DNA from 2 places in the Lysinibacillus sp. FSL W7-1291 genome. Region 1 is predicted to be linked to the other one. Evidence: riboswitches for the same ligand, from Rfam matches in the RefSeq annotation. Region 1 holds a riboswitch; the other holds the start of a gene.

Region 1 (6,222 bases):
AATAAAGTTGCGATGCTTCTACTATTTCATGTTCTGCATTATAAAAAAGTCTATGAAGATATAATCGTGATGTCGATTATCAGCGATCATGATTCCTTTTAGCTAGTACACCTCCGCGATACTAACTGCTCTGTTTTTTACTATAGCAAAAAAAAATTCTCAAATGTAAGTACTAATTTGAGCGATTACTATACGATTTCATCATTTAGACACATTTTTTTGAGATAGCATTCATTTTTTGAAGGAGAGGAGGAGATTTGTCCAGACCTCTCACAAACGAGTGATAGGTCTGAACTCTTTTATGAGAGCTTTTCGGTTTTTTCACGTGTTCGAATTAAGTAATAGGCATTGACGGAGGAGGCGATCGGAATAATCAGTGCAATACCGATGCCAGCACAAAAAATAGTCGTCAATTCAGCACTAAAAACCTTGGAGTTGACGATTTCACCAATCGAATAGGAGAGATCTTTGAACCATATTAATAAGCTTAAATAGCCACCAAAGAAAGCGAAGAATAACGTATTCGTATCGGTTCCTAAAATATCTCTCCCGATATTTAAGCCGGATGTAAATAATTTCTTTCTACTAATCGAAGGGTTACGATAAAAAATCTCATGCATGGAAGTAGCAATGGAAATAGCGACATCCATAATTGCTCCAATCGTACTCATAATAATGACGGAGGCACCAATCTGCACAAAATCAACACCAATATAAAGGGAAAAGATGCTTATTTCTTCTGTTGATTCTTCACCAAATCCTTGAATCATCAACTTTTTCGTTACAAATGTAATAAAAAGAAGTAAGACAACAATCGTCACCATAGTGGAGATAAATGCTGTAATGGTTTTACTGTTTGTTTTATTGATATAGAAAAGGCTAATACAACTAATAATTGTACAGGCAACGAACGTTAAGATGATGGGGCTATTTTTAGGGTTGGTCATTAAAAAGATCGTCACAAAGAGCACACCGAAATTTAGGAATAAAGAAAGAAACGAACGTACACCTTGCTTCCCGCCAATTGCGACCATCAATAGACATAAAATAAAAGCTAATAACACAATTACATTCATTCTTGAACCCTCTTTCGATTAATGAAAAATAGAGCAGTATACTGACTGATCGGAATCGTGAGGACAACCCCAATACCACCTGCTAAGGCGCGAGCTAATTCTAAAGAAAGATTCAAGGACAGCGTGAGTCCTAAAGTAGAAGAATTTTTCAAATAGAGAATAACCATCGGTATGGAGCCACAAAGGTAGGCAAAGAACAAAATACTCGTAATGGTGCCCATAATATCTTTCCCGATTTCATGCCCTGAAGATTTAAGTGCCTTCACAGAAATAGTAGGGTCTTGTTCATATAAAGCAAAGATTGAAGAAGCCATCGTAATAGAGACATCCATGACAGCCCCAAGTGAGCCAATAAATAAGCCAGCCATAAAGACTGTACGATAGGGGCGTGTTAAAAATTGCATTTCTTCATAGCGAAGACCGTTTTCACCAGTTAACCACATCACGACAGAGCTAATGATGAGTGCCATAACGGTTCCTAAAAGTGTAGACACAATAGCTGCATACGTTTTCGTGTTCAAGCCGCTAATCAGTAACAACGAAATGATCGTAAATAGAAGAGCGCAAATACCACTGATGACTAACAAGCTCAGGTTACCATGTTTCACATATAAATCTAACGCGAATGATAAAATCAATGCATTGACAATTAAACTAATGATGGAAAACAAGCCTTGTCTTTTTCCTATAAGGAGTAAGACAAAAATAAAAATCCACGCAATCATGAGAAGGGTTTGATCTCGTTTTAAATCGAGAATGGTCCCAGTTAGCCCTGACTGTGATCCGTGATTATCTATGGAGACAAAGATTTCATTGCCCACACGGTATTCTTGATCGAAAGCTCCAGAGGCGGAATAGTCATTCGTCAAATGGATGGATTGCCCTTTATGTGGTCCATTTTGTATCACGGCTGTAATATGCTGTGTAAATAAATAATCATCATTATCATACATATCTGTCATTGGTTCTGATTCTGCTACATCAGCTTTTATCACCTCAGCAATCGGTCGATCATAAAATGATTCATTATGATGAACGAACACAATCGAAAGCACGCAGCAGAGCATTAATAAGGCATAGAAAATACCTTGCTTCAATGGGATGTTTTTAAAAAATAGCAAGTAAATGACCTCCAAAGTGCTGGACTGAATTGTCACTTGTAAAGGAACGTTTTAGTGAAAGGGAAGTTCCATGCACAGTTTAAATGTTATCAGTTTAATGATTTCGTTTACATTTATCAAGTCATTGTTATATTAAGCTGAAGACTCCCTTGCTGACGAGTGATTAAACACCTGATAACACCATCAAAAAACGCCGCCTCCTGTGGCAATAATATTGCATGTTGCCTCAATGCCTCAGGCGGACGTCACAAACGCGAAAAACCTGGATGCATTGTTGATCTGCTATAATTCTTTTTGAAAAATTTTTAAAAAGAAGGATGGATAATAGAATAAAATAGTGTTATCGTAAGATTAGCTAAATAAAAAATCCTTCAGGGTAGGGTGAAATTCCCGATCGGCGGTGATGAAGTAATTCAAAGTCCGTGAGCGCAAGCTGATTTGGTGCAAATCCAAAACCGACAGTTATAGTCTGGATGGGAGAAGGGTAAAAATGCGAGCTTTTTAAATTGATTGTAATTTAGAAGGTTTATTTTCCTATGCATTTATTACACTACTTCCCACAAGCTTGTTGGGAAGTTTTTTTATTTAGTGCCAATCGAATAGAAGATGTTCTTCGGGGTAGGGTGAAATTCCCAATCGGCGGTGATGAAGTAATTCAAAGTCCGTGAGCGCAAGCTGATTTGGTGCAAATCCAAAACCGACAGTTATAGTCTGGATGGGAGAAGAACAAATGAGATGACAGTCTATGGAAAAAATAGTTTTCAATTAGGCTTATTTGTTGATGTCTTATACTCCCAAACCCCTTTGCTGAAAGGGGTTTTTGTTTTTTATCGATAGCTAGAGAAGGAGGAGACGGATAAAACTAGAGAAGTGACGGATAGACCTTCGAAACTGATGGATAAGACTTCAAAAGTGAGGGATAGAAGCCTAAATCAATGAAAAGTAGGTGATGGAATGTTTACAGGGCTTGTAGAGGATATTGGCATTTTAAAAGCCATGCAAAGCGATAGGGACAGTATGAAAATAACAGTTCAATCAGCCAAGATAGCAGAAGATGTCAAGCTTGGAGATAGTATCGCGGTTAATGGTGTTTGTTTAACGGTGACATATTTTACGGAACAGACGCTTACGATGGATGTGATGCCTGAAACAGTCAACGCAACCAATTTACAGCAGCTCGTGGTAGGGGATTCCGTGAATTTAGAGCGTGCCATGCCTGCTAATGGGCGATTTGGCGGTCATTTTGTTGCTGGACATGTGGATGGGGTCGGTAAAATTTTGTGCAAACGTCCAGTAGCCAACGCAGTCTATATCGATATCGAATTGTCAGAGGAACTAACCAAATTTTGCATTCCAAAGGGTTCTATTACGATTGATGGCACAAGCTTAACCCTTTTCCATGTTGACACGAACAGTGTCACGATTTCACTAATTCCCCATACGTACAAAGAAACCGTATTAGGCATGAAGAAGGCTGGAGCGATTGTGAATATCGAAACAGATTTAGTTGGTAAATATATTTTACAGCACCTGAAAAAAGGGCAAGCAACACCAACCATTACGAGAGATTACTTAGCGCAACATGGTTTTTAACAACTGAACGAGGAGATGACAAAAGTGCTATATGCAATTGAAGAGGCCATTGAGGATTTAAAGCAAGGCAAAATGATTGTAGTGGTTGATGACGAGGATCGGGAAAATGAAGGAGATCTTCTGGCACTCGCTGAATTCATGACACCAGCAACTATAAACTTTATGGCAACCTATGGTAGAGGATTAATTTGTACACCGATTTCACAGCAGCTTGCACAACAGCTAGATTTACATCCGATGGTTCAGCACAATACGGATAATCACCAAACAGCGTTTACCGTAAGTATCGACCATGAGGATACAACGACAGGAATTAGTGCCTATGAACGAGCATTTACGATACAAAAAATGATTGAAAAGCAAGCAAAGCCGATTGAGTTTCGTCGACCTGGTCATGTTTTTCCGCTCATTGCGAAAGATAATGGTGTTTTAGAGCGAAGAGGGCATACGGAGGCGACTGTCGATTTGGCGAAGCTTTGTCATAGCGTGCCAGTGGGTGTTATTTGCGAGATCATGGGCGATGATGGTCATATGCTACGCTTTGAGGAATTGATAAAGTACGCAGCACAGCATGACTTGAAAATGATATCAATAGAGGCACTTGTAGCTTACCGCAGTCAATTGCTGACAACTGAAAATAAAATTTCTATTTAAAAAGGAGAAAGAACAATGGGTCAAACATTTGAAGCACAATTAATTGGAACGGGTTTAAAAATTGCAGTTGTGGTAGGTCGATTTAATGAATTCATCACAAGCAAATTATTGGACGGTGCAATGGACGGCTTAACACGACATGGTGTTGATGAAGCGTCTATTGATGTTGCTTGGGTTCCAGGAGCTTTTGAAGTTCCTTTTATTGCGAAACAACTAGCAGAAACAAAGAACTATGATGCCATTATTGGTTTAGGTACGGTTATTCGCGGCTCCACAACACACTATGATTATGTTTGTAATGAGTCAGCAAAAGGTATTGCCAATGTATCGTTATCAACCAATGTACCTGTTATTTTCGGTATTGTGACGACGGAAAATATTGAGCAGGCGATTGAACGTGCTGGTACAAAATCTGGTAATAAAGGATACGATGCTGCCATGTCTGCCATTGAGATGGCTAATCTAAAGAAAATGATTGGATAATGACCAAATGTTTCTTTGAATATTTTGCACATCCATGGGAAAAATATGCTTAAGTGTATTTATTGAAGGTAATCGTTTTTCATAAATGTACTAATCTGGAGATGGCTCAGTAGGAGATGAGAAGTATTTCATCAATGGAACAAATGATCAATTTGAAAATGTTGAAATCACTATTTCAACGCTCTGCTGATGTGATTTTTCAACAATATAAATTTCAGCAATATACAGTACATTTGATAACTTGTGATGCAATGATCAACGAACAAATACTTCAGACGGTAGTTGTTCAGCGAGTCCAATCCTTATTAAGTGATGTCGCTGATGACATGTTAGAGGAACAAATCGACCAGCATTTACACATTCCCTATTTACAAAAGGTTTTAACGCAAGAGGATGCCATAACAAGAGTCTATAAAGGGCATGTATTATTGTATTTTGAAGAAAATCAATTACTATTTTCTAGTGATATTTCTAAAAAACCGAATCGAGAGCCCGGAGAAACATCGCTAGAATTAGTGGTCAAAGGGCCAAGAGATGACTTTATAGAAGATGTTTTTATTAATATTGCTTTATTAAGAAAGCGTTTGCCCACTAATTCTTTTAGTGTAGAAACATTAGAAATTGGGAGACGTTCCAAAACCACTGTAGCGGTACTCTATATGGATGACATTGTGAATTTAAATATGCTAGAACAAATCCGTCTACAATTACAAAAGATTGATACGGATATTGTTGTCAATGGTGATTTATTGATGGAAGCAATTGAACAAACAGCCAAAGTACTGCCCAGGCATGATTATACCGGGAGACCGGATTTTGCTATGCAGGCATTAATTAGGGGAAGAATACTAATAATGATTGATGGTGTTTCCTACGCATTGATCACACCTACGAATATAATGTTGCTCTTTAAATCGGGTGAGGATAATGATTTTCCTGTCATTGTCAGTTCAATGGAAAGATTGCTTCGTATTGTTGGGATATTAATTAGTATGCTAACACCAGGCTTTTGGCTTGCGCTGACTACGTATCATCAAGAACAACTTCCTTTTCTTCTTCTAGCAACAGTTGTTGAGTCGAGAACGGGATTGCCATTCCCAACGATTCTTGAAATACTAATGATGCTATTTATGTTTGAATTGTTTCGTGAAGCCAACTTACGTCTTCCGAGTGCAATTAGTGGATCAATTAGTGTTGTGGGAGGTTTAATTATCGGAGATGCAGCGATAAAAGCTGGCGTTACGAGCCCTTCAATGATTGTTGTCATTGCAATTTCGAGTATTGCGGCTTTTACA
Region 2 (6,222 bases), 330 kb from region 1:
TCGTGACCTTACAATATTATTAAGTAATCCACCAGCTGAACGACTTATGCAAAAATGGTTCGTCAATAAAGGCTCACAAAGTGCTAAACCTATTCCTCCAGAGCTGTATCATATGCTTGATCATGTGCTAATGTTTGAGGATAAACTAGAAGAGGAAATTGAAATGGATGGTAACTACTATACATTTACTATTAGCCCTCTTTATAGTGGTGACATGATACGTGGCGCTGTGGCTGTTATTCGTGATATGACTGAGCAACATCGCTTAGAAAAACTACGATCCGATTTTATCGCCAATGTCTCTCATGAGCTACGGACACCAATTGCCATGCTGCAAGGATATTCTGAAGCATTAATGGATGATGATTTTATTCAGGATCAGGAAGAACGTAATGAGATTACTAAAATCATTTATGATGAATCGAAGCGGATGGGGCGTCTTGTAACAGATTTATTAGATTTAGCACGCATGGAATCGGGACATATGACGCTGTATAAAGATGAATTACCGATTAATTCTACATTCGAACGTATTACTCAAAAATTTGCACAGGTTGCAAAGGAAAAACACGTTCGTCTATTGTTTGAAAGTGAATTTAATGACGATGCCATGATTAATATCGATGAGGATCGTATTGAACAAGTGCTCACAAATCTAGTAGATAATGCACTTAGACATACGGATGAAGGAGCAGTCACTGTAAAAGTTGAGCAGGAACCAACATTCGCTAAAATATCTGTTCAAGATACAGGGCACGGCATTCCTCATGACGACTTACCTTATGTCTTTGAACGTTTTTATAAAGCAGATAAGGCACGCACCCGTTCAAAAGGTGGTACGGGTCTCGGCTTAGCCATTGCAAGAAATATTGTGAAGGCACACTCAGGTAATATTATGGTAGACAGTGTGCTGAAAGAAGGTACGACCTTCACGTTTTATTTACCGTTCGATTAATAACATGTATTGCTATTAATTGGCTGTAACTTTCACGAATGTAAGACGACAAATATTATAGAACGGGGGTGGAGTGCTTTGAATGACTCCGTGTTCCATCGACTATACGATGCATATCACCAAGACGTGTTCCAGTTTTTAATATATTTAGTAAAAAACCGTACATTGGCTGAAGATTTAGCACATGAAGTTTATGTACGAGTATTGCGCTCATATGATCAATTTGCAGGTAATAGTAGTGAGAAAACATGGCTTTTTGCTATTGCCAAAAATGTAGCGATTGATCATTTTAGAAAGCAGGCTGTACGCCAGAAGCATTCACTTGATTTCTTTGACTGGGAAACGGAACAGCTCCATTCAACCACACCATCACCGGAAGATATGCTACAGGCCAGTGATGAATTTATGCAAGTAGCGTCAGCACTGGAAAACTGTACAGGCGACCAAAAAATGGTCATTATTATGCGCTATTTTCAGGATTTATCGATTGCAGAAACTGCTCAAATATTAGATTGGACAGAAGCTAAGGTAAAAACGACCCAGCATCGAGCCATAAAATTTTTAAGGCAACAGCTACAGCCGATTAGAGAACAGGAGGCGAAACGGCAATGACGCATAAGCCATTTGATGATGAGCAGCTTGAACATGTATTGAACAATGCCCCTAAGCTTTCTGATCACCGTTCAAAAGAGGACATATTAAATCGGTTAATGGCAGATGCTCGCTTGCAGGATAACAGTTACCTTCAAGAAGCGATACAACAACCAAAAGAGGATGAACAAAAGCAAAGCAATTCCTCCATCCAAGAAGAACGAACAACACGATCTAAGCTTCGTAAAATGCCAATTTTTATGAGCATTGCAGCAGTTTTTGCGTTAACGATACTTGTAGGCTCAATGGTCATGAATAATGATGTTGGACATAAAGATCAAGCTAGTACTGCCGATACGGCTACCTATTCTACTTTACAGGAAGATCTTTCTCCAAAGGAGGCTGCTACGCAAGACGAAGCACTCCAATCTCCTATCGTAGCAGAGCATGAGCGCATGTTATCTTTACGGTCATCTGTCTATGAGGAAGATGTGAAAGATGCTGTCGTTTTCCGTATTGGCTTAGCAGGGCGAGATGCGGAAAGTGTACCAATGACGTATGTGATACCAAATGAGCGAGTAGCAACGGATTTTGGAACAGAAAAACCTTCTACTTTACAGATGTATGAAAAATACGCGCCTCAAATAGATGAGAAAGCTAAAGGATTTACTGATTACCATCCTTACAAAGGTGAGCTGAAGGAGAAGGACGATAAGCTTGTCCATGTGCTACCAAAGGACAATAGCTATGATGTTGCTTCTGCTACTGTCAATGAGTACAAAGGAACTTTGGAGGATACATTCTCTGATTCTGAATATACAGAAGTTGAGATTCAAAATGAAGATGGAACACCTTATGAGTTTTCTCAAGAAGGTGAGCCAAGTCCACCTATGTCATTAACGAACGCCAAGCATTATAATTATTATATATATCAAGATGGTACAGGTGCAGAATATTTATCACCAGATTTCCGTCAAACATTTGCAAATGTCACAGAGGCGCTCACACTGATGAAAAATAAAAATGATGATGTCTATGTGTCCGTTGTTCCTGAAAACGTATCATATACGGTGACAGAGGAAGCAGAGGGCGTAGTCGTTACATTTGATCTTCCGCTTGATTTAACATCAATGGAACCGATTCGTGCCACACAACTGATTGAGGCCATGATGTTAACGGCTGCTAGCTTTGACCAACAATTACGCCTAAATAATGTTGTCCAAGAAAGCTGGGAGGGCTTTGATTTAAAAATGTTTTTACCAAAGCCTGTAGGGCCAAATAAGCAATATATGCCTTAGTCAAAGAAAATAACAATAAGAAATGGAGCATTCCTGTTCGGTGAGGATGCTCCATTTTTTTTACAATGCATACAAGTCTAATAGGTTTTTTGAGCAGAACTATTTACTTTTTGTTGATAATTCTTTATAGTAAAACTGTAGTATAAAATAATAGTGATTCATCTTCGGGGCAGGGTGAAAATCCCGACCGGCGGTAATAGAGTGCTAAACCGTTAATGTTTATTCATTAACTCGAATGGTTTAGGCAAAACTCTTTAGCCCGCGACCTGTGCAAATTTATTTGCATGGCTGACTTGGTGAAATTCCAAGGCCGACAGTTACAGTCTGGATGGGAGAAGATGGAGGTACGATCGTCATTCATTGTTATGAAATGAACTATGACCGAGCGCTTTTTTTGTATGGCTTTTAAAATAGTGCTCAAAAAATAGTTTAGATTGACGCTTATTCGTCATGCCTTTCTCCCTTGTGCTTTTTAATGCATAAGGGTTTTTTCATGCTAACAATTGAAAGATCGTCACCTTTCTTCTTGCGAGATTGAATCAGCAAAGAGGAGAGAGTTTTCTATGAAGAAAAATGTTAAACTTCAATCGTTTATTACGATTGGTATGCTGAGCAGTATTTCGTTTTTATTAATGCTTTTTAATTTCCCAATACCGCCGTTCCCAGCATTTTTGGAAGTGGACTTTAGTGATATGCCTGCATTAATAGCGGCCATCACAATGGGACCTGTAGCTGGTATTTTAGTAGAATTATTTAAAAATGTGTTGGATTGGATTTTCTCGGGTACGCCAACAGGTGTGCCAGTAGGGCATATTGCCAACTTTACAACAGGCATTTTATTTATTTTGCCAGTTAGCTTTATTTTTAATCGTTTTAAAACGACTGCTGGTCTTGTTGGAGGTTTAGCGACAGGAACAGTCGTGATGGCAGTAGGAATGAGCGTTTTGAACTATGTTGTATTTTTACCGATGTACACATATTTCCTTGGTATGGAACCTGTTGTAGGTGACTCCCTTTATAAAATGATCGTCGCTGGAATTTTACCATTTAATATTGTAAAAGGTATTTTATTAACAGCTATTATGGCGTTTTTATTTACTACAATGCGCAAATGGATCGACCGCCAGCGCTCTATGTATATAGCAAAATAATGGACCATAAACCTCGAGTAGTTAGCTCGAGGTTTTTTTGTGGGAAGAAGTGATGGGACGAATAAAATTAGAAAAAAGTAGTAGAAAATGTTCGTGCTCTAGTGCTTTATTATTATAATCTAGTCGAAGAACACATTTTCATGTAGAATAGAGGGGAGTTTAGAAAGTTTGAGGAGTTTGAAGAGATGAGTGAAAAAAAGGGACAGTGGTCTAGTAAATTAGGATTTATTTTAGCATCAGCGGGTGCTGCGATTGGACTAGGAGCAATTTGGAAGCTACCGTATGTAACGGGGCAAAGTGGTGGAGGTGCATTCTTCCTAATCTTTGTGTTATTTACGTTATTAATAGGGTTGCCAATGCTATTGTCCGAGTATGTTTTAGGGCGTGGTACACAATCGGAGGCGGTAACCGCGTATAAAAAGGTTGCTCCGACAAAAACGGGATGGGCTTGGATTGGCCGAATGGGTGTGCTAGGTTGTTTTTTATTATTAACATTTTATAGTGTTGTTGGAGGTTGGATCTTTATTTACAGCGGGCTAGGTGTTGCTGGCGCTGTGATAGATCCTGCGATTGATCCAGCTGCACTATTTGGAAAAATTATAGGTACACCATGGATTACGCTAGTAGGTTTAGCTTTGTTTACATTAGCTAACGTACTCGTTATTTCATTAGGTGTACAAAATGGTATTGAAAAGGCGAATAAATGGATGATGCCGTTACTCTTTGTGATGTTCATTGTTCTGGTTGTGCGTGCTGTTACATTAGATGGCGCAATGGAGGGAGTGAAATTCTTCTTATGGCCTGATTTCTCAAATATTACTGGTAGGGCATTATTAGAAGCGTTAGGACAATCATTCTTTGGATTAGCTGTAGGATTTTCTTGTCTTGTTACATATAGTTCCTATCTAAAAAAAGATGTCAGCCTTCCGAATTCAGCAGGTTCTGTTGTGCTCTTAACCGTGCTTGTATCATTTTTAGCGGGTTTAGCAATCTTCCCTGTTGTGTTTGCCTTTGATTTAGAGCCAGCCGCGGGACCGGGCTTGTTGTTCATGGTGCTGCCGACAGCTTTTAGTCAAATGCCGTTTGGAGAATTATTTTTAGCGATGTTTTTATTGCTATTTTTATTTGCTACATTAACGTCATCATTTAGTTTATATGAGATTATCGTAGCGGCATTTATGGAACATAGTCAGAAATCTCGTCCGATGTGGACGCTTTTACTTGGTGTAGTCGTATTGATTGCGGCTATTCCAGCGGCACTTTCTTCTAGTGTTTTATCGGATGTAACCATTTTTGAGAAAAGTATTTTTGATGCCACTGATTTTTTAGTGTCGAATATAATGCTGCCATTAGGAAATTTATTCATTGCGATTTTTATTGCCCACATAGTGGATAAGGAATTTGTAAGGAAAGAACTGTTAATGGGTAGTCACTTAGGACAGGGCTATTATGCAACATATCGTATGTTAATGTTAGTCGTTGTACCGATCGTTATTCTAGTTGTGTTCATTAATATGCTATTACAATATTAAAATAAAAAAAGTGTATCCATTGTGGAAATGGATACACTTTTTTTATGCATCGAAAATCAAGATAAATATATTCTAAAAAAACTATGTTATAAAACCTAACATATCTATTGCGTGAATTTCAATTTTCATGTATTTTAAGAACAGTTATAAAAACGTATGTTAACTAAATTTACATTGGAGTGGTGAAGAATGAAACATTACACAAAAGAAGATATTATACGCCGAGTAAAGGAAGAAAATGTGAAATTTATTCGCCTACAATTTACAGATATATTAGGAACAATCAAAAATGTGGAAGTCCCTGTCAGTCAGTTAGAAAAAGCATTAGATAATAAAGTCATGTTTGATGGTTCATCCATTGAAGGTTTTGTGCGTATAGAGGAATCTGATATGTATTTAAAGCCTGACTTTGATACATTCGTGATTTTTCCTTGGACTGCTGAGAAAGGCAAGGTGGCTCGTTTTATTTGTGATATTGCCAGACCAGATGGAACGCCGTTTGAAGGAGATCCGCGCTCCAATTTGAAACGCGTTTTAAAGGAAATGGAGGAGTTAGGCTTTACTTCCTTTAATTTAGGGCCAGAGCCAGAGTTCTTCTTATTCAAACTGGATGATAAGGGGCATCCAACACTAGAGTTAAATGATAGTGGAGGCTACTTCGATTTAGCACCGACAGATTTGGGAGAGAATTGTCG

Evidence for each region. A riboswitch is a leader RNA that binds a small molecule or an ion and turns the genes downstream of it on or off. The one in region 1 is predicted to bind FMN.
Region 2: it holds a riboswitch for FMN, as region 1 does, so the genes downstream of both, NST76_RS05940 (ECF transporter S component) here and ribE (riboflavin synthase) in region 1, are expected to answer to the same signal.

The regions. Positions count from the first base shown of each region.
Region 1 is NZ_CP151994.1:1,593,031-1,599,252, forward strand. It holds gene NST76_RS07605 (YibE/F family protein) at 300-1,076, opposite strand; gene NST76_RS07610 (YibE/F family protein) at 1,073-2,197, opposite strand; FMN riboswitch at 2,561-2,686, shown strand; FMN riboswitch at 2,803-2,928, shown strand; gene ribE (riboflavin synthase) at 3,152-3,790, shown strand; partial or broken gene ribB (3,4-dihydroxy-2-butanone-4-phosphate synthase) at 3,815-4,405, shown strand; gene ribE (6,7-dimethyl-8-ribityllumazine synthase) at 4,460-4,927, shown strand; gene NST76_RS07630 (spore germination protein) at 5,062-6,222, shown strand, end outside.
Region 2 is NZ_CP151994.1:1,262,873-1,269,094, forward strand. It holds gene NST76_RS05925 (ATP-binding protein) at 1-955, shown strand, start outside; gene sigX (RNA polymerase sigma factor SigX) at 1,013-1,567, shown strand; gene NST76_RS05935 (hypothetical protein) at 1,564-2,844, shown strand; FMN riboswitch at 3,001-3,188, shown strand; gene NST76_RS05940 (ECF transporter S component) at 3,408-3,995, shown strand; gene NST76_RS05945 (sodium-dependent transporter) at 4,181-5,527, shown strand; gene glnA (type I glutamate--ammonia ligase) at 5,717-6,222, shown strand, end outside.